DNA from 2 places in the Hydrogenophaga sp. SNF1 genome. Region 2 is predicted to be linked to the other one. Evidence: riboswitches for the same ligand, from Rfam matches in the RefSeq annotation. Region 2 holds a riboswitch; the other holds the start of a gene.
The links. A riboswitch is a leader RNA that binds a small molecule or an ion and turns the genes downstream of it on or off. The one in region 2 is predicted to bind S-adenosylhomocysteine.

Region 1: it holds a riboswitch for S-adenosylhomocysteine, as region 2 does, so the genes downstream of both, metH (methionine synthase) here and ahcY (adenosylhomocysteinase) in region 2, are expected to answer to the same signal.

Annotation. Positions count from the first base shown of each region.
Region 1 covers NZ_CP139793.1:173,040-183,271, forward strand. The annotation lists gene ntrB (nitrate ABC transporter permease) at 1-678, shown strand, start outside; gene SOM08_RS00860 (ABC transporter ATP-binding protein) at 668-1,543, shown strand; gene cynS (cyanase) at 1,612-2,055, shown strand; gene SOM08_RS00870 (hypothetical protein) at 2,219-2,458, shown strand; gene SOM08_RS00875 (pirin family protein) at 2,455-3,327, opposite strand; gene SOM08_RS00880 (RNA methyltransferase) at 3,406-4,446, shown strand; gene SOM08_RS00885 (cation:proton antiporter) at 4,443-5,657, opposite strand; gene SOM08_RS00890 (hypothetical protein) at 5,733-6,779, opposite strand; S-adenosyl-L-homocysteine riboswitch at 6,930-7,025, shown strand; gene metH (methionine synthase) at 7,057-9,801, shown strand; gene SOM08_RS00900 (hypothetical protein) at 9,866-10,232, opposite strand, start outside.
Region 2 covers NZ_CP139793.1:510,716-520,947, forward strand. The annotation lists gene SOM08_RS02435 (MFS transporter) at 1-995, opposite strand, end outside; gene SOM08_RS02440 (HAD-IIB family hydrolase) at 992-1,792, opposite strand; S-adenosyl-L-homocysteine riboswitch at 1,888-1,979, shown strand; gene ahcY (adenosylhomocysteinase) at 2,045-3,475, shown strand; gene SOM08_RS02450 (TlyA family RNA methyltransferase) at 3,484-4,239, shown strand; gene metF (methylenetetrahydrofolate reductase [NAD(P)H]) at 4,236-5,066, shown strand; gene SOM08_RS02460 (septal ring lytic transglycosylase RlpA family protein) at 5,083-5,493, shown strand; gene SOM08_RS02465 (2Fe-2S iron-sulfur cluster-binding protein) at 5,513-6,619, opposite strand; gene paaD (1,2-phenylacetyl-CoA epoxidase subunit PaaD) at 6,622-7,146, opposite strand; gene paaC (1,2-phenylacetyl-CoA epoxidase subunit PaaC) at 7,151-8,074, opposite strand; gene paaB (1,2-phenylacetyl-CoA epoxidase subunit PaaB) at 8,074-8,373, opposite strand; gene paaA (1,2-phenylacetyl-CoA epoxidase subunit PaaA) at 8,432-9,442, opposite strand; gene SOM08_RS02490 (23S rRNA (adenine(2030)-N(6))-methyltransferase RlmJ) at 9,567-10,232, opposite strand, start outside.

The DNA.
Region 1 (10,232 bases), 340 kb from region 2:
GGCTTCCCGCCCCCACTGGCGGTGGCCGAGGCTAGCTGGAAACACCTGTCCGATCCCTTCTACGACAAAGGCCCCAACGACAAGGGCATCGGCATCCAGATCGCGCATTCGCTGGCGCGCGTGGGCCTGGGTTTCGCGCTGGCCATGCTGGTGGCCATTCCGCTGGGCTTTCTCATCGGCATGTCGCCGCTCATGAGCAAGGCCTTCGATCCCTTCGTTCAGGTGCTCAAGCCCATCAGCCCCCTGGCCTGGATGCCGCTGGCGCTCTACACGCTGAAAGACAGCAACGTCAGCGGCATCTTCGTCATCTTCATCTGCTCGGTCTGGCCGATGCTGATCAACACCGCCTTCGGCGTCGCCTCGGTCAAGCGCGACTGGCTCAATGTGGCCGCCACGCTGGAGGTGAACCCGCTGCGCAAGGCCTTCCTGGTGGTGCTGCCCGCCGCCGCGCCCACCATCCTCACGGGCATGCGCATCAGCATGGGCATTGCCTGGCTGGTCATCGTCGCGGCCGAGATGCTGGTGGGTGGCACCGGCATCGGCTACTTCGTGTGGAACGAGTGGAACAACCTCTCGCTCACCAACGTGATCTTCGCGGTGCTGGTGATCGGGGTGGTGGGCATGCTGCTCGACCTGATGTTCGCGCAACTGCAGAAGGCGGTGACTTATGTGGAGTGACGGCCGGCAACAGGGCGTCGCAGCCGCGACGCGCGCAACACCAGCGAAAGGCCAAGCCATGAGCGCCCATTCCCGCGCCTTCCTGCAGGTCGAGCGCCTCGCCAAGGCCTACCAGGCCGACAAGCCGGTCTTCGCCAACGTCGACTTCGGCATCGACAGGGGCGAGTTCGTCTGCATCATCGGCCACAGCGGCTGCGGCAAGACGACCATCCTCAATGTGCTGGCTGGCCTGGACACCGCCAGCGCGGGCCATGCGTTCATGGACGGCCGCGAAATCGCTGGCCCCAGCCTGGAGCGCGGCGTGGTGTTCCAGGGCCACGCGCTCATGCCATGGCTCACCGTGCGCCAGAACATCGCCTTCGCGGTGAAGTCGCGCTGGCCCGACTGGAAGAAGCCCGAGGTCGAGGCGCAGGTCGAGAAGTACGTGGCCATGGTGGGCCTGAGCCCGGCCATCGACAAGAAGCCCTCGCAGCTGTCGGGCGGCATGAAGCAGCGCGTGGGCATCGCGCGGGCCTTCGCCATTCAGCCCAAGATGCTGCTGCTCGACGAGCCCTTTGGCGCGCTGGACGCGCTCACGCGCGGCACCATCCAGGACGAGCTCATGGGCATCGTTCGCGAGACGCAACAGACGGTGTTCATGATCACCCACGACGTGGACGAGGCCATCCTGCTGGCCGACCGCATCCTGCTCATGAGCAACGGGGCCGAGGTGGATGGCGCCTACCGGCCGGGCGGCCTGGCCGAGGTGGTGGACAACCCCTTGCCGCGCGAGCGCACGCGCACCCAGCTGCACCACCTGGACGGCTACTACGCCCTGCGCAACCACATCGTCGACTTTCTCGTCTCCCGGGCGACCGCGCATTGACGGCGGCACCCCGCCGCGCCCACTCCAACCCCAACCCCCACCCCACCACCACAACGGGACCCCCCACCATGAGCCGCATCGAAGTCACCGAGAAGATCATCGCCACCAAGGTCAGCAAGGGCCTGAAATGGGAGGACGTCGCCAAGAAAGTCGGTCAGTCCAAGGAATGGACCACGGCCCTGTGCCTGGGCCAGATGACCGCCTCGCCCGCGCAGGCCAAGGTCCTGGGCAAGGTCTTCGGCCTGACGGCCGAGGAGCAGAAGTGGCTGCAGGTCGTGCCCTACAAAGGCTCGCTGCCCACCAGCGTGCCCACCGACCCGCTGATCTACCGCTTCTACGAACTCATCAGCGTCTACGGCACCACCTTCAAGGAGCTCATCCACGAGGAGTTCGGCGACGGCATCATGAGCGCTATCGACTTCAAGATGGACATGAAGCGCGAGAAAGACCCGAACGGCGATCGCGTGAACATCGTGATGTCGGGCAAGTTCCTGCCGTACAAGCAGTATTGACCCCCCGCGGCGCTGCGCGCCTCCCCCCTGGGAGGGGGGCGACACCGACGGCCCGGCGGAGCCGGTTCCGTGGTGTCTCTGGGGGCGTTGCGGTGGGCGTGGTCATGAGGGTGAACCGTTTCGACCCTTCGGTCACTCACCGGCTCGTTGCTGCCGAGCCGACATGTACTGCCGCACCCTCAAATACCGCGACCCTTGCGGCCGCTTCTCCATCCTGGTGGAAGAACAGCCCGACGGTTCGCTCAAGCTCTGGGAGCTCGACGTGCCCGGCGACGGCATGCGCCGCCGCCACGTGATCGGCCAGGTGGCCGACAGTCTGGCGCGCGAGGGCCGGTCACTGCGCGTGGTGTGGGGCGCGGCGCGGGTGCAGCGCCGCCAGGCGGGTGATCCGTCCTGGTCCTAGGCCTTGGGCAGCGGAATCCACTCCTGGTCATCGCCTGGCGGCAGCGGGATGCGCCCGGCGGCCCAGTCCGCCTTGGCCTGCTCGATGCGCTCCTTGCGTGAAGACACGAAGTTCCACCAGACATGCCGCTCGCCCAATGGCTCGCCGCCGAAGACCATCAGCGTGCTCGGCACGCGCGCGGTGATGAGCGCGTCGGCGTCGTCGCCGAACACCAGCAGCTGCCCGGGGCGGTAGACCTCGCCCGCGTACTCGATGTCGCCGCGCGCCACGTACACCGCCTGCTCGCGGTGGCCGCCGGGCAGGGCCAGGCTGGCGCCGGCCTGCCATTCGGTGTGCAGGTAGAACAGCGGCGAGTGCGTGCGCACGGGGCTCTTCAGGCCATAGGCCTCGCCCGCGATCAGGCGCATCCACACGCCGTCCCGTTCGCGCACCGGCAGATCGCTGGCCGGGTAGTGGGTGAAGGCAGGCTCGGTTTCTTCGTCGCGCTCGGGCAGCGCTACCCAGAGCTGCATCAGCTCCAGCCCGCCGCCCGCGAAGGACTCGGGGTGGGTGAAGCGCTCGCTGTGCGAGATGCCGCGGCCGGCGGTCATCCAGTTCACGTCGCCGGGCACGATGTCCTGCACCACGCCCAGGCTGTCCCGGTGCTTGATCTGTCCGCTGAGCAGGTAGCTCACGGTGGACAGGCCGATGTGCGGGTGCGGTCGCACGTCGGCGTCACGCGTGTCCTCGGCCGCCAGCGTCACGGGGCCGGCGTGGTCCACAAAGATGAAGGGGCCGACCATGCGGCGCTTCGCGTAGGGCAGCACGCGCCGCACCGTCAGGCCGTGGCCCAGGTCGGCGGCGCGCGCGTCGATCACCATTTCCAGCATCGGGGTCTCCTTGGTCGTGGCCGGCCATTGTCGACCGGGAGCGGATGCCCCGGGGCTGTGCGCGACAATGCCCGCCCCATGCAACTGAGCGAACTGCGCCAACGCCTCACCGCCCTCGGGGCCGGGCCGCTGCATGCGCAGCGCGTGCTGCGCCACTGGCTGCACGCCCTGCCGGCCGACGCCGGCCGGCGCAAGCCCGAGCACCATTTCCCCAAGGCCCTGTTCGAGGCCCTGCCGGCGCTGCGCGAGGAACTCGCCGGCCTCGCCCGCCTGCGCGCCGAGCACCCGGGCGAGGACGGCTCGGCCCGCCTGCTGGTGGCCCTGCGCGACGGCCAGACCGTCGAGAGCGTGCGCCTGCCGCGCGGCGGCCTGTGCGTGTCCACCCAGGTGGGCTGCGCGGTGGGCTGCGCCTTCTGCATGACCGGCACCGGCGGCCTGCTGCGCCAGCTCGGCAGCGCCGAGATCCTGGCCCAGGTGGCGCTGGCGCGCGCCGGCCGGCCGGTGAACAAGGTGGTTTTCATGGGCATGGGCGAGCCCGCGCACAACCTGGACGCGGTGCTCGAGGCCATCGAGCTGCTGGGCACGGTGGGCGGCATCGGTCACAAGAACCTGGTGTTCTCCACCGTGGGCGACGAGCGCGCCTTCGAGGCGCTGCCGCGCGGCGCGGTCAAACCCGCGCTGGCGTTGTCGCTGCACACCACCAAGCCTGATCTGCGCGAGCAACTGCTGCCGCGCGCGCCGCGCCTCACGCCCACCGAGCTGGTGGAGCGTGCCGAGGCCTACGCGCGCGCCACCGGCTATCCGGTGCAATACCAGTGGACCCTGCTGGACGGCGTGAACGACGGCGACGATGAAATCGAGGGCATCGTGCGCCTGCTCGGTGGCCGCTACGGCGTGCTCAACCTCATTCCCTACAACGCCGTCGACGGTCTGCCGTTCCAGCGCCCGGCCTGGGAGAAGGCGGCCGACATCGCGCGCCGCCTGCACCGCCAGGGCATCCTGACCAAGCTGCGCCACTCGGCGGGGCAGGACGTGGACGCGGGTTGCGGGCAGCTGCGGGCGCGCTCGCTGGACACGGGCGAGCGCGTGGTGGCGCTGCGGCGGCGGGCCGCCGCCTAGGCCCTGCCGACATCCGCGTCGGCACCGGTTTCGGCGGCGCGCCGTGCCAGCATCGGCGCCACCATGGGAATGGTCAGCATGGTGCTGGCCACCGCCATCAGCAGCAGCGCGGTGAAGGTGGCGTCGGTGATGAGGGCCTTGTCCAACAGCACGTTGGCGAAGACGATCATGATCAGCGCCTTGGTCTGCAGCAGCCAGCCGATCAGGCGCGCTTCCTCGCGCGGCCAGCCCAGCCAGCGGCCGGCCAGGCGCATGGCCAGCAGCTTGCCCGCCACCGACACCAGCAGCAGCAGGGCGGCGGCGGCGAGCACCGCCGCGCCCCCGACGGCCCACTTGGTGCGCAACCCCGTGCTGAGGAAGAACACCGGCATGAGCACCAGCAGCACGTGGTGGCGCAGCTGGTCCAGGCGGTCCTGGTCGAACCAGTGGGCGTCGATCACCGCGCCCGCGAGGAACGCGCCCACCATGTAGTGCAGGCCTGCCCAATCGGCGCCCAGGCCGCAGGCCAGCAGCCACACCAGGGCCGCGGTCCAGCGGTCTTGTTCGGGCAAGGCGCGCATGAGCCGGCGGAACAACAGGGTGAGCAAGCCGAAGGCGAGCAGGAAACCCAGCTGGCGGCCCATGCGGTCCCATTCCATGAGGATCACGGCCAGCACGCCCCAGATGGCCAGGTCGTCCAGGCTGGCGTAGCGCAGCAGGCGCTGGCCCAGCGGCTGGCGCAGGATGCCCAGTTTTTCCATCAGCAGGATCAGGATGGGCAGCGCGGTGACGGCGCAGGACATGCCGATGCCCAGCAGGAACTGCCAGTCCTTGGCCCGGGGGCCGGCCCAGTCGGGCCAGGCCAGCAACACCGCGCCCGCCGCCGCGCCCAGCAGCAGCGGCACGCCCAAGGCCAGGCCGGCGGTGATGCCGCTCTCACGCCGCTTCGCCCAGGCCTGGCGCAGGTCCAGCTCGATGCCGGCGATGCAGACGAACAGCATCACGGCCCATTGCGCCACGCCCGACAGCGCCTGCGTCACCGGCGGGCTGAAAACGAAGCGGTGGTACTCGGGAAAGGCCGCGCCCAGCACGCCCGGCCCGAGCGCGATGCCGGTGAGGATCTGTACCACCACCAGGGGCGCGAGGTAGTCGGTGCGGCCGAGCCGCCAGACCAGGTAGGGGACGCTGAAGACGATCAGCATCGCGACCAGAAAGATCTCGGAAGGGGTCATGCCGGGCTCCGCGCCATCGAGGTGGCCTCAGTGTGCCCGCGCGGGTCGGCGCGGCGCCCCGGGGGTACCGGCGGCTCAGCCCATTTCCTCCAGCAGCTGACGGGCCGTGACGCTGACCTCGTCCGTGTAAGAGCCTCCTGCGGCCAGTTGCAGGTCGCTTTTGAACCTGGCCAGTTGGTCGTCGGGCAACCATTCGATGGCCGCAGCCAGTGCCTTGACGGTGGTATGGGGGGCGACAGTCACCCAGCGCTCAATGGCGGGCACTTGGATCTGGGCCCCGAAGCGCTTGATGAAAGACTGGCCCAGCGGCGCCGAGGCTGGGGGTGTCTTGACTGGCTGGTCGGGCACCTCAATGAAGTGCATCGAGGCGGCGCTTTCTTTGCTGTGGTAGGGCAGCATCCCGAGCGTCCATTCCGGTTCCTGCGGTCGCTCCAAAGACTCGGACACGTCGTCCCGCTGTTGCTTTGCTGAGGCCTTGAAAGTTGCCGTCTGCGCTTTGGGGTGCAGCGCCGCCAGCAGCTGCTTGGCAGCGGCGCCAAGGTTCGGGCGTATCTCCAGCTGGTACCTAAACCGTTGCTGCCCCAGGGAGTCCAGCGATCGAATGACTTCGGCAATGGTCTGGACGTCCGCGTCTGCCGCGATCTGGTCCGCAGCAGCGGAGTGGCGCAGCTCGCGAAGGATGACTCTGCTTGTCGGGGCAAGATCGAGGGGCGGATATATCAGCACCTTGAGGTCCTTCAGGAACGCTCTGTCCAGCACCACCTGATTGCTCGTGGCCAAGCGGCAAAAAATCGAGTTCAGGGCCTCCTTCACCTCCAACGGATGGTGCTGATCCGCAGTGAAGCGGCGCGCGAGGGTCCGCACAAGCCGCTCCGTGGCCAGCGAGGAGCTGGTGGTAGTGCCATTCGCATTCTGGACGTTGACGGAGAGGCATTGCGTGCGCTCGCCATTGGGCTCGATCTTGTCCTTGATGAGCAGAACGGTCGGCCCCATCCGCCATCCCCTGTTCACCGACTTGCCATACGCATACAGCTGTCTCAGGTCAAAGATCTCAGCCTTATCCGCTGAATCTGAAAGAAGCGCCTGTGTTTTGCCGGGGCGGGGGGTCGATCGAGGAATCATGGGCGTTGCGGAGGGACATGAGGGGCAGATGGCCATAGCAGGTGGCCTGGACGCGCGTTCAGTAACGCCTGAGAAAGCCGTGGCGCCAGCCAAATGGTTGTTCAGGCCGAACGGACGAGGGGTTTCGACGCCTGTCGCTAAAATCCCCCCTCTCTCAAGGAGCGTTGCAGCGGTCAGCCCAGGCCCCCCGGGCCGGGACCGTCAGGCTTGAGTGGGCTGGACCGGCCCCAACGACGCTCACCAGCTCGGTTTTTCGCAAACAACCCTGGTGAGCCGCATGTCCTCCGAGACCTCCCCCGCCCCCGCTTCCCCCGCCGTTCGCCCGATGCTGCTGTCGGGCCTGGAGCCGCTCGCCATCGGCGAAGGCAGCCTGTTCGTCAACGTCGGCGAGCGCACCAACGTCACCGGCTCCAAGGCCTTCGCGCGCATGATTCTTGAAGGCCGCTTCGAGGACGCGCTGGCCGTGGCGCGCCAGCAGGTGGAGAACGGCGCGCAGATCGTCGACGTGAACATGGACGAGGCCATGCTCGACAGCGAGGCCGCCATGGTGCGCTTCCTCAACCTCATGGCCGGCGAGCCCGACATCGCGCGCGTGCCGGTGATGGTGGACAGCTCCAAGTGGAGCGTCATCGAGGCCGGCCTGCGCTGCCTGCAGGGCAAGGGCGTCGTCAACTCCATCAGCATGAAAGAGGGCGTGGAGGAGTTCAAGCGCCAGGCGCGGCTCATCAAGCGCTACGGCGCCGCCACCGTGGTGATGGCCTTCGACGAGAAAGGCCAGGCCGACACCTACGAGCGCAAGATCGAGATCTGCGAGCGTGCCTACCGCATCCTGGTGGACGAGGTGGGCTTCCCGCCCGAGGACATCGTCTTCGACCCCAACATCTTCGCCATCGCCACCGGCATCGAGGAGCACAACAACTACGCGGTGGACTTCATCAACGCCACGCGCTGGATCAAGCAGCACCTGCCGGGCGCCAAGGTCTCGGGCGGCGTGTCCAACGTGAGCTTCAGCTTCCGCGGCAACGACCCGGTGCGCGAGGCCATCCACACCGTCTTCCTGTACCACGCCATTCAGGCCGGCATGGACATGGGCATCGTCAACGCCGGCATGGTCGGCGTGTACGACGAGCTGGAACCCACGCTGCGCGAGCGCGTGGAGGACGTGGTGCTGAACCGCCGCCCGGACGCCGCCGAGCGCCTGCTCGAGATCGCCGAGAGCGCCAAGGGCGCGGCCAAGGACGATTCCCAGAAGAACGCCTGGCGCGAACTGCCGCTGCGCGAGCGCCTGTCGCACGCGCTGGTGCGCGGCATCAACGACTTCATCACCGAAGACACCGAGGCCATGTGGCGCGAGATCGAGGCCGGCGGCGGGCGCCCGCTCAACGTGATCGAAGGCCCGCTCATGGACGGCATGAACGTGGTGGGCGACCTGTTCGGCCAGGGCAAGATGTTCCTGCCCCAGGTGGTCAAGAGCGCGCGCGTGATGAAGCAGGCCGTGGCCCACCTGCTGCCCTACATCGAGGAAGAGAAGAAGCGCCTGGAAGCGGCCGGCGGCGACGTGCGATCCAAGGGCAAGATCGTCATCGCCACCGTCAAGGGCGACGTGCACGACATCGGCAAGAACATCGTCACCGTCGTGCTCCAGTGCAACAACTTCGAGGTGGTGAACATGGGCGTGATGGTCCCGTGCCACGAGATCCTGGCCAAGGCCAAGGTCGAGGGCGCGGACATCGTGGGCCTGTCGGGCCTGATCACGCCGAGCCTGGAAGAGATGCAGTACGTGGCCAGCGAGATGCAGAAGGACGAGCACTTCCGCATCAAGAAGATCCCGCTGCTGATCGGCGGCGCCACCACCAGCCGCGTGCACACGGCGGTGAAGATCGCGCCGCACTACGAAGGCCCGGTGGTCTACGTGCCCGATGCCTCGCGCAGCGTGAGCGTGGCCCAGGGCCTGCTGTCGGACCAGGCCACGGCCTATATCGCCGAGGTCAACGCCGACTATGAGCGCGTGCGCCACCAGCACGCCAACAAGAAGCAGGTGCCGCTGTGGCCGCTGGACAAGGCGCGCGCCAACCGCACGCCCATCGAGTGGAGCGGCTACACCCCGCCCGTGCCCAAGTTCATTGGCCGGCGCGTGTTCAAGAACGTGGACCTGGCCGAGCTCGCGAGGTACATCGACTGGGGTCCCTTCTTCCAGACCTGGGACCTGGCCGGTCCCTTCCCCGAGATCCTCAAGGACGAGGTGGTGGGCGAAGAGGCGCGCCGCGTCTTCAGCGACGGCAAGCGCATGCTCCAGCGCATCATCGACGGCCGCTGGCTCACGGCCAGCGCGGTCATCGGCCTGTACCCGGCCAACTGCGTGAACCAGGACGACATCGCGCTGTACGCCGACGAGTCGCGCGAGCGCCCGGTGCTGGTGTGGCACGGCCTGCGCCAGCAGACCGAGAAGCAGGAGATCGACGGCGTGATGCGCCCCAGCCGCTGCCTGGCCGACTTCGTGGCGCCCCAGGGCGTGGCCCCGGACTACGTGGGCGTGTTCGCGGTGACGGCGGGCCTGGGCGTGGAGAAGAAAGAGAAGCAGTTCCTCGACGACCTCGACGACTACTCGGCCATCATGTTCAAAGCCCTGGCCGACCGTCTGGCCGAGGCCCTGGCCGAGCAGATGCACCACCGCGTGCGCACCGACCTGTGGGGCTACGCGCCGACCGAGGCGCTGAGCAACGAGGAGCTCATCAAGGAAAAGTACCAGGGCATCCGCCCCGCGCCGGGTTACCCGGCCTGCCCGGACCACACCGTCAAGCGCGGCCTGTTCGAGCTGTTGCAGGCCGAGGAGATCGGCATGGGCCTGACCGAGAGCCTGGCCATGTCGCCGGCGGCCAGCGTGAGCGGCTTCTACCTGAGCCACCCGCAGAGCACCTACTTCAACGTCGGGCGCATCGGCGAGGACCAGCTGGACGACCTGGCCCAGCGCAGCGCCGTGGCGCGCGCGGACCTGCAGCGCTGGCTGGCGCCCAATCTCTGACCCCCGGCGCGCGGGCCGCCGCGCCCCCGTGCGCGCGTTTTGGCCGCGCCAGGCGCGCTCAGGCTCAGCCGGTGCCATGCCCGGCGAGACCGCGCAGCCAGTCCAGGACCTCTGGCGAGCGGTTTCGCGCCAGCAGCGCCAGGCCGGCCAGGCGCCGGACGGCCTCGTCGTTCCCGCTCAGCGACAAGGCGTCGAGCACCCCTCCCAGGATGGGGTCGGGCATGTCGTGGATGGCCGCGAGGCCGGCCGTTTCATGGGCGCCCAAGGGACACCCGGACAGCCGCTTGATGGCGTGGAACACCGGCTCGGGCAGCGCCATGGCCTGAAGGTCGCGGGCGAGGTCGGCCAGCTCCTGCTCGGCATAGGGGGTGGTCTGTGGGGTGTCGCGGGGGGCACCCCAGTCCCACCGCGCGGCCGCCGGCCAGTGGGCC
Region 2 (10,232 bases):
CCGCCCCACACGAAGGCCACGGGCGCGGCCAGCCAGGGCGTGTTCGCGACGAAGGGGATCAGCAGCGTGCCGAGCAGCGTGATCCAGGCGCAGCCGCGCATGAGCAGCAGGCGCGCGGCGCGCTCGTCGCCCCAGCGCTGGCGCGGGTGGTGCGCCAGGCGGTCGGACAGCACGCCAGCGGGCAGCATCATCAGCGCACTGCCCAGCCCGCTGGCCGAGACCAGCAGGGCCGAGACCACCGCGCCCAGGCCCAGGGCCAGGCCATACAGCGGCAGGATGGACGTGAGCCCGCTTTCGAAGAAGCCACCGACGAAGCCCACCGTCATGATCAGCGGGTGCGCGGCCAGCGCGTGCCACACGCCGCCCAGGCCCACGCGGGCCTCGTGCGCGTCGGCCGCGGGCGGCACGCGGGGGATCAGCAGGCTCCAGGCCAGGCCGATGGCCATGCAGCCGAAGGCGAGCCAGATCGCGGTGTCGCTCTGCGGCCCCACCCAGGCCAGCATCAGCGGGCCGAGCACGAAGGTGACGCCGACCAGGGTTTCGAAGATGCCCACGTAGCGGCCGCGCTGGCCGGGCGGCGCGAACTCGGCCACGATGGCCTCGGCCAGCACCCAGCGCAGGCCCGAGGCCATGCCGGCGATGAGCTTGAGCCCGAACCACAGCGGCAGCCAGGACGAGAGCGCGAAGCCCATGGTGGCCAGCGTGGGGATGAGCGCCGACAGCCACAGCGTGGGCCGCCTTCCCAGCGCGCGCGTGACGGACGAGGCGAAAGGCACCATGAGGAAGATGCCGAACCAGCCGCTGGCCGCGAACACGCCGGCCAGGGCGGTGGACTCGCCGCCGTCCTTCAGGCGCAGCAGCAGCAGGGGCGTGAGCATGAAGTAGCCCACGAGCTCGAAGAAGGTGGCGCCAAAGATGGCGACCAGGCCCAGGCGGGCGTGGGCCGGCGGCGCGGCGGGCGCTCGGCCGCCGGCGGGCAGCGGGTGTTCGCTCATGCCTGGCCTCTGGCCGCCAGCACCGCCTCGGCCACGTCGGCGAAGCCCTGGCCCCGTTCGCGCGGGGCCACGTAGCGGGGGTGGTGCGCGAGCTGCGCCCAGAAGCGCGCGATGTTGGCCACGCCCACGCTGTGCGGGAAGCGCGCGAACATGGCGGCGTCGTTGGTGGAGTCGCCCACGTAGACCCAGTGATCGATCTCGGCGTCGAGGTCGCGCCCCAGGCGCTCGCGCAGGATCCAGCGCGCGCCGCTGAGCTTGTCGTGCGCGCCGATCCAGCCGTTGACGTGGATGGAACTCACGGTGGCGGTGAGGCCTTCGTCGCGCAGGATGCCGAGTGCGCGCGCGATGTCGGCCTCGCCCAGGTGGGCGTGCTCGCTGTGGTCGATGGCGATGTCGGTTTCGCGGCCCGCGCTGTCGGTGGCCAGGCGCGCCTGAGGCAGCTCGCGCAGCACACGCGCGGCGGCGGCCCGCAGGCGGGTGAGGTTCGCGGCGCGGGTGGCCGCGTCCTGCGCGTAGGCCTTGCGCAGGCGCCCGCCGTCGTTCCACAGCGCCACGGCGCCGTTCTCGGCCACGATGGCGTCGATCGGCCAGCTCAGCGCGAAGGGTTCGCTCCAGCCGGCCGGGCGGCCGGTGACGGCGAACACCGGCAGGCCGGCCGCGCGCAGGCGGAGCAGTGCCGCGCCCGCCTCGGGCGCCAGCGCCCCCTCGGCCGTGAGGGTGTCGTCGATGTCGGTGAGCACGCCATGGATGCGCGCGCGCTCGTGCGGGGGCCAGTCGGCCAGCGGGGTGGGTTGCATGGAGGGGCGGCAGTTTCTCACAGGGGCCGCACCGGCGTGGTGCCACTGGGAGGGGATATCCCCACGCCAGAAAGGAGGCCGAGTAGAATGCCGGCCCATCCGAGGAGCGTTGCAGCGCCCCACCCGCACCGAGCGGGCCGCGGGCGTGAGGCTCGGACCCTTCAACCGGCAACCACGCTCATCCACTGCACGTGCGATGGGTTCCCTCGTCTCCCTTCCCGCGCGGTGGCTTTCAACGTTTTGGAGCGCCACATGAATGCACGAATCAACCCCACCGCCGACTGCGTGATCGCCGACATCGGCCTGGCCGACTGGGGCCGCAAAGAGATCAAGATCGCCGAGACCGAGATGCCCGGCCTGATGGCCATCCGCGAAGAGTACGCGGCCAAGCAGCCGCTGAAAGGCGCGCGCATCACCGGTTCGCTGCACATGACCATCCAGACCGCGGTGCTCATCGAGACGCTGCAGGCCCTGGGCGCGCAGGTGCGCTGGGCCTCGTGCAACATCTTCTCCACCCAGGACCACGCGGCCGCCGCCATCGCCGCCGCCGGCACGCCGGTCTTCGCCGTCAAGGGCGAGACCCTGGTCGACTACTGGGACTACACGCACCGCATCTTCGACTTCGGCGCCAAGGGCACGGAAGGCGAAGGCCCCAACATGATCCTCGACGACGGCGGCGATGCCACGCTGCTCATGCACCTGGGCAAGCAGGCCGAGAAGGACCCCTCCGTGCTGGCCAAGCCCGGCAGCGAGGAAGAGCGCATCCTGTTCGCGGCCATCAAGGCCAAGCTGGCCGAGGACGCCACCTGGTACAGCCGCAAGAGCGCGCAGATCATTGGCGTGACCGAGGAGACCACCACCGGCGTGCACCGCCTGAAGGAAATGTCGGTCAAGGGCTCGCTGATGTTCCGCGCCATCAACGTCAACGACTCGGTCACCAAGAGCAAGTTCGACAACCTCTATGGCTGCCGCGAGTCGCTGGTCGACGGCATCAAGCGCGCGACCGATGTGATGATCGCCGGCAAGGTGGCCGTGGTGGCCGGCTACGGCGACGTGGGCAAGGGCTCGGCCCAGGCGCTGCGCGCGCTGAGCGCACAGGTGTGGGTGACCGAGATCGACCCCATCAACGCCCTGCAGGCCGCGATGGAAGGCTACCGCGTGGTGACCATGGAGTACGCCGCCGACAAGGCCGACATCTTCGTCACCACCACCGGCAACCGCGACGTCATCACCTTCGAGCACATGGCCGCCATGAAGGACCAGGCGATCGTCTGCAACATCGGCCACTTCGACAACGAGATCCAGGTTGCCAGGCTGGAAGAGAAGTGCCAGTGGGAAGAGATCAAGCCCCAGGTGGACCACGTGATCTTCCCGGACGGCAAGAAGATCATCCTGCTCGCCAAGGGCCGGCTGGTGAACCTGGGCTGCGGCACCGGTCACCCCAGCTTCGTGATGTCCTCCAGCTTCGCGAACCAGACCATCGCGCAGATCGAGCTGTTCACGCACCCCGAGGGCTACGACGTGGGCAAGGTTTACGTGCTGCCCAAGCACCTGGACGAAAAGGTGGCGCGCCTGCACCTGAAGAAGGTCGGTGCCCAGCTGACCGAGCTGAGCGACGAGCAGGCCGCCTACATCGGCGTGCCCAAGCAAGGCCCGTACAAGCCGGACACCTACCGCTACTGATCGCCGCCGTGCGCGCCGACCAGTTGCTCGTCGAGCGTGGTCTGGCGGCGTCGCGCTCGCAGGCCCAGCGGCTGATCGCGGCCGGCGTGCGCTGGCGCGCCGGTGGCGGCTGGCGGCCCGTGGCCAAGAACGGCGACGAGCTGCCCGCCGGCGCCGAGCTGGAGCTGCTGGACGCGGCCGAGGCGCGCTACGTCTCGCGCGGCGGCCTGAAGCTGGAGGGTGCGCTGGCGCACACCGGCGTCGATCCGCGCGGCCTGCACGCGCTCGACGTGGGCCAGAGCACCGGCGGCTTCACCGATTGCCTGCTGCAGCGCGGCGCGGCCCAGGTGGTGGGCGTGGACGTGGGCAGCGGCCAGCTCAACGCGCGCCTGCGCGGGGATGCGCGGGTGATCGCCATCGAGCATTGCAACGCGCGCGATTTGACGGCCCAGCGCCTGCGCGAGGCCGGGGCCGAGCCGCCTTTCGACCTGATCGTCGGCGACCTGTCCTTCATCTCGCAGACCCTGGTGTGGCCCGCGCTGGCGCCGCTGCTCAAGCCCGGCGGCCACGGCCTGGTGCTCGTCAAGCCGCAGTTCGAGCTGCAGCCCGAAGACATCGGCAAGGGCGGCCTGGTGAAGGACGCCGCCTCGTACGCGCGGGTGCGCGAGCGCATCACGACCGCGCTGCAAGGCCTGGGCCTTGAGCCGCTCGACTATTTCGACAGCCCCATCGCCGGTGGCGATGGCAACCGCGAGTTCTTCGTCTTCATTCGGAAACCGGCATGAACCTGCCCATCAGCTTCGAATTCTTCCCGCCCAAGACGCCCGAAGGCGCGCAGAAGCTGCGCGCCGTGCGCCAGCAGCTCTACGCGCGCGCGCCGCTGTTCTGCTCCGTCACCTACGGCGCCGGCGGCTCCACGCAGGAGGGCACCTTCGGCACCGTGCGCGAGATCCTCGCCGAGGGCGTGGACGCGGCCTCGCACTTCTCGTGCATCGGCGCCACGCGCGCCGGCGTGCGCGAGCAGCTGGCGCAGCTCAAGGCCATGGGCGTCAAGCGCCTGGTGGCGCTGCGCGGCGACCTGCCCAGCGGCTATGGCCTGGGCGGCGAGTTCCACTACGCGAGCGACCTCGTGGCCTTCATCCGCGCCGAGACCGGCGAGGACTTCCACCTGGAGGTGGCGGCCTATCCCGAGGTGCACCCGCAGGCCCGCTCGCCCGAGGCCGACCTCAAGGCGTATGTGACCAAGGTCCGGGCCGGCGCGCATTCGGCGATCACGCAGTACTTCTACAGCGCCGATGCCTACTTCCGCTTCGTCGACGAGGCGCGCGCCCTGGGCGCCGACATTCCGGTGGTGCCCGGCATCATGCCCATCACCAGTTCCACGCAGCTCATGCGTTTCTCCGATGCGTGCGGGGCCGAGATCCCGCGCTGGATCCGGCTGCGCCTGCAGGCCTACGGCGACGACACGGCCTCGATCAAGTCCTTCGGCCTCGACGTCGTCACGTCCTTGTGTGAGCAATTGCTTCGCGGCGGGGTGCCGGGCCTGCACTTCTATACGATGAACCAGAGCGCGGCGACGCTGGAGATCCTGCGCCGCCTCGACGCCCGCTGATGGCCCCCTGACCCGCATGACGCCCACCCGCCTCGCCGCCCTGGCCGTGCTCGCCGTCGCCCTCGTGGGCTGCGCGAGCCGCGGCGGGCCGCCGGGCGAGGACTGGGGCGCGGACGGGCCGGCCGCGCACGAGGCGCGCGAGATCGGGCGCGGCAACGCCTCGTGGTACGGCGAGCCGCACCATGGCCGGCGCACCGCGAACGGCGAGGTCTTCGACATGAACGAACTCACCGCTGCGCACAAGACCCTGCCATTCGGCACGCGCGTGCGCGTGGAGAACCCGGTCACGGGGCAGGCGGTGGTGGTGCGCATCAACGACCGCGGGCCGTTCGCGCCGGGGCGCGTGATCGACCTCAGCCGCGCGGCGGCCGAGCGCATCGGCCTCATCCGCGCGGGCGTGGCGCCCGTGGTGCTCTACACCGATTGAGCGGGCCGCCGGTGGTCGCTCAGCGCTCGTCGTAGCTGACGACGACCCGGTCGGTGGTGGGGCGGGCCTGGCAGCTCAGCACGAAGCCCTGTTCGGTTTCCCAGGGCTCCAGCGTGAAGTTCTTCTCCATCTCCACCTGGCCTTCCATGACCTTGGCGCGGCAGGTGCAGCACACGCCGCCGCGGCAGGACCAGGGCAGGTCCAGTCCGGCCTCCAGCGCCACGTCGAGCACGCGCTGGTCGCGGCCCATGCGCAGTTCGTGCGGTTTGCCGTCGAGCACCACGGTCAGGGCCACCTCGCCCTCGGCCTGGGGCGCGCGGCCCAGCTGCACGCGCTCGCGCTCGCCGCGCGGCAGGGCCTCCAGCGTCGGCGAGGTGAAGCGCTCGGTGTGGATGCGCTCGGGCTTCACGCCGGCGCCCAGCAGGGCCTGCTCGGTGGCCTCGATCATGGCCTCGGGGCCGCAGACGAAGACCTCGTCCATGCTGGGCACGGGCAGCAGGGCGGCGATGAGGGCGCGCACCTTGTCGCCGTCGATACGGCCTTCCAGCAGCGGCACCTCCTGCGCCTGGCGCGAGAGGATGTGGATCAGCGTGAGGCGGTCGCGGTAGCGGTCCTTCAGGTCTTGCAGGGCCTCGTTGAACATCACGCTGGCCATGCGCCGGTTGCCATAGACCAGGGTGAACTTGGCGGTGGGCGATTCCTCCAGTGTGCTGGTCATGATGGACAGGATGGGCGTGATGCCCGAGCCCGCCGCGAAACCCACCCGGTGCAGGGCGCGCGGGCGGTGCACGGTGAAGCGGCCGTCGGGCGGCATCGCCTGCAGCGTGTCGCCGGCCTTCAACCGCGTGGCGGCCCAGTTGCTGAACACGCCGCCGTCGACCGGGCGGATGCCCAGCGTGAGCTCGCCCTTGCTGGTGTACAGGCTGCGTGGGCTGCTGATGGAGTAGCTGCGCCGCACGTCCTGGCCGTCGATGAGCGCGCGCACCGTGAGGAACTGGCCGGGCTCGAAGGCGAAGGCGCCGCGCCGCTCGGCGGGCACGGCCAGGGTGACGGCCACCGAGCCCGCGGCCTCGGGGCTCACGCGTGCAATGGGCAGCTCGACGAATCCGCGGGGGCTGGTGCTCATGGTCAGTAGGGCTTGAAGAGGTCGAAGGGTTCGAGGCAGTCCAGGCAGCGGTAGAGCGCCTTGCACGCGGTCGAGCCGAAGGGCGAGGTTTGTGTGGTGTGGGTGGAGCCGCAGCGCGGGCAGGGCACGGGCTGGCCGGCGGCGCGGCGCGCGAAGCCCACCACCTGGGCGCCGGCCTGCGCGGCGCGGCCATTGGGCGGCGCGATGCCGTAGGCGCGCAGCTTCTCGCGCGCGGCGGGCGCCATCCAGTCGGTGGTCCAGGCGGGCGAGAGCTGCGTCACCACGCGTGCGGCGATGCCGCTGTCGCGCAGCGCGGCGCGGATGTCGTCCTCGATTTGCCCCATGGCCGGGCAGCCGCTGTAGGTGGGCGTGATGACCACCTCGGCCACGCCGTCCCCGCCCCGGCGCACCTCGCGCAGGATGCCCAGCTCGGCCAGGCTCACCACGGGGATCTCGGGGTCGCTCAGGTGCGCGATGGCCGCGCGCACGGCGTCCAGCGAAGGGGGGTCGCGCAGCGCCGCGTCCATGGCCTCACCACACGGCCTGGGGGTGTTCGCGGGCCAGGCTCTGCATTTCGGCGAGCAGGAAGCCCATGTGTTCGGAGTGCAGGCCGCGCTTGCCCTGCGTCACGTAGCCGCCGTCGGCGGGGCGTCGCAGCGTGGCCTCGGCCAGCACCTCGTCCAGCAGCGCATCCCAGGCGGGCTTGAGTTCGGTGAGGGCCACGCCAGTGCCGTTGGCCACGGCGGCGGACTCGGCCTCGTCGCCGGTCCAGAACTCCTGGGTGTGCGGCATGAGGTGGTCCAGCGCGGCCTGCGCGCGGGCGCGGCTCTCATCGGTGCCGTCGCCCAGGCGCACCAGCCAGTCGCCGGCGTGGCTCAGGTGGTAGCGCACCTCTTTGAGCGACTTGGCCGCGATGGCGGCGAGCTGCGGATCGGCGCTGGCCTGCAGGCGCTCCCACCACAGGTTCATGAGCGCGGCGTAGAGCACGTTGCGCACGGTGGTGGTGGCGAAGTCGCGGTCGGCGCGCGCGGGGCCGGCGAGCGGGCCGTGGTGCGGCAACTCCAGCAGCGTGAAGTTGCGGAACTCGTGCGTGGCGCGGAAGTAGGCCAGGCTGTCTTCGGTCAGGGCGCCGTCGGCGCGCGCGCCTTGCAGGTGGGCGAAGCGCTGGGCCTGCGCGGGCTCGGCGTTGATGCACCGGGCCGCGTGCTGGTAGAGCAGGCGCGCCTGGCCCAGGTGGTCGAGCGCGTGGTTGGCCAGGGCCAGATCCTCTTCCAGGATGGGCCCGTGGCCGCACCACTCGGCGTTGCGCTGGCCGAGCACGAGGGCGTTGTCGGCCAGGTGCAGCAGGTAGTCGACGGGAGCGGAGTCGCCTGCCCCCACGCGGCCCACGTCGTGTGGTGCGCTGCCCCCCGAGGGGGTGCCGGCTGGCTTGGAGCGGTCCTGCGCGGCGCCCATCACATGTGCCCCACTTTGTCCGGGATGTCGTAGAAGGTCGGGTGGCGGTAGACCTTGTCGGCGGCGGGATCGAAGAAGGCGTCCTTCGAATCCGGTTCGCTCGCGGCGATGCTGGCCGAGGGCACGACCCAGATGCTCACGCCTTCCTGGCGGCGCGTGTACACGTCGCGCGCCATCTGCAGGGCGTGGCGCGCGTCGCTGGCGTGCAGGCTGCCGCAGTGCTTGTGCTCCAGGCCCTGCTTGCTGCGGACGAAAACCTCCCACAGAGGCCATTCCTTGAGGGCTTTGGCGTCGCTCATTGGTAGACCTCCGCGCGGCGCGCTGCGGTGCGAGCCCGTTCGGGCGGTCGTGCGGTGCTCATGCGGCCTCCTTCATGGTGCGTTGTGCTTGCTTGCGCGCGTGGGCCAGGGCGGCCTCGCGCACCCAGGCCCCGTCTTCCCAGGCCTTCACGCGGGTGGCCAGGCGCTCCTTGTTGCAGGGGCCGTTGCCATTCACCACCTGCCAGAACTCGTCCCAGTCGATGGCGCCGAAGTCGTGCTGGCCGCGCTCGGCGTTCCACTTCAGCTCGGGGTCGGGCAGGGTGACGCCCAGCACCTCGGCCTGCGGCACGGTGGCGTCGACGAATTTCTGGCGCAGCGCGTCGTTGCTGATGCGCTTGATGCCCCAGCGCATGCCCTGCACGCTGTTGGGGCTGTTGTCGTCGGGCGGGCCGAACATGGCCAGGCACTTCCACCACCAGCGGTTCACCGCGTCCTGCACCATGGCCTTCTGCTCGTCCGTGCCCTGCATCATGGTCAGCAGCGATTCGTAGCCTTGGCGCTGGTGGAAGCTCTCTTCCTTGCAGACGCGGATCATGGCGCGCGCATAGGGGCCGTAGCTGCAGCGGCACAGGGGAATCTGGTTCATGATCGCCGCGCCGTCGACCAGCCAGCCGATCACGCCCACGTCGGCCCAGGTGAGGGTGGGGTAGTTGAAGATGGAGCTGTACTTGGCGCGTCCGCTGTGCAGCGCCTCGACCATCTGGTCGCGGCTGGTGCCCAGGGTCTCGGCTGCGCTGTAGAGGTACAGGCCGTGACCGCCCTCGTCCTGCACCTTGGCCAGCAGGATGGCCTTGCGCTTGAGGCTGGGCGCGCGGCTGATCCAGTTGCCCTCGGGCAGCATGCCCACGATCTCGCTGTGCGCGTGCTGGCTGATCTGGCGCACCAGGGTCTTGCGGTAGGCCTCGGGCATCCAGTCGCGCGGCTCGATCTTGCCGTCGGCGTCGATCACGGCATCGAAGTGGGCCTGCAGGGCGGGGTCGGCGGCGGCCGGCACGGCCTGGGGGCCGGGGGCGGTGCCGTCGGGCACGTTGAAGGATTGCGTGTACATGCGCGGTCTCCTCGGCGGGTGGGGCTCTGGCTGCGCAGTGTACCAAGTTAGCCGACCGGCCGGTCGGTTAATTTTTTTGCCGCGATGGAGGGGCCTGTGGCCCGTCCGCGCCGGGCCGCGCGGCTCAGCCCGAGTGTTCCAGCGTGTGGCCCTGGCCGCGCCCGCGGCCCAGCGCTTCCACCAGCAGCGGCAGGGCCTCGGCCAGCCCGGCGTGCAGGGTGTGCGGCGGGTTGATCACGAACACGCCGCTGGCCGTCAGGCCCGGGCGCTCGTCCGGGCCCAGGGGCGGGTGGCCCACGGCCAGCGTGGCGTGCAGCCAGGGGCGGCCGGCGCGCTGGGCGTGGCCGCGCAGCTTGCGCGGCAGGTCGTGGGCCTCGGCGCGCGGGATCACCGGGTACCAGACCAGGTAGGTGCCGGTGGCGAAGCGCTTCAGTGAATCCTGTATGCAGGCGCTCACTTTGGCGTAATCGCTCTTGATCTCGTAGCTGGGATCGATCAGCACCATCGCCCGGCGCGAGCCCTTGGCGTCGGCGGGCGGGGGCAGCAGGGGCTTGAGGCCCTCGAAGCCGTCCTCGCGCTTGACCACCACCGCGCGGCCGGCGTCGAGCTGGGCGATGTTGGCCGACAGGGTTTTGCCGTCGGTCGGGTGCAGCTCGAACAGCTTGAGCCGGTCGCGCGATTCGGCGCGCATGAGGCGCTCAATCACGAAAGGCGAGCCGGGGTAGACCCGCAGCGAGCCCGAGGGATTGAAGCCCGCCACGAGGTCGAGGTAGTCGTCGATCAGCGGGGT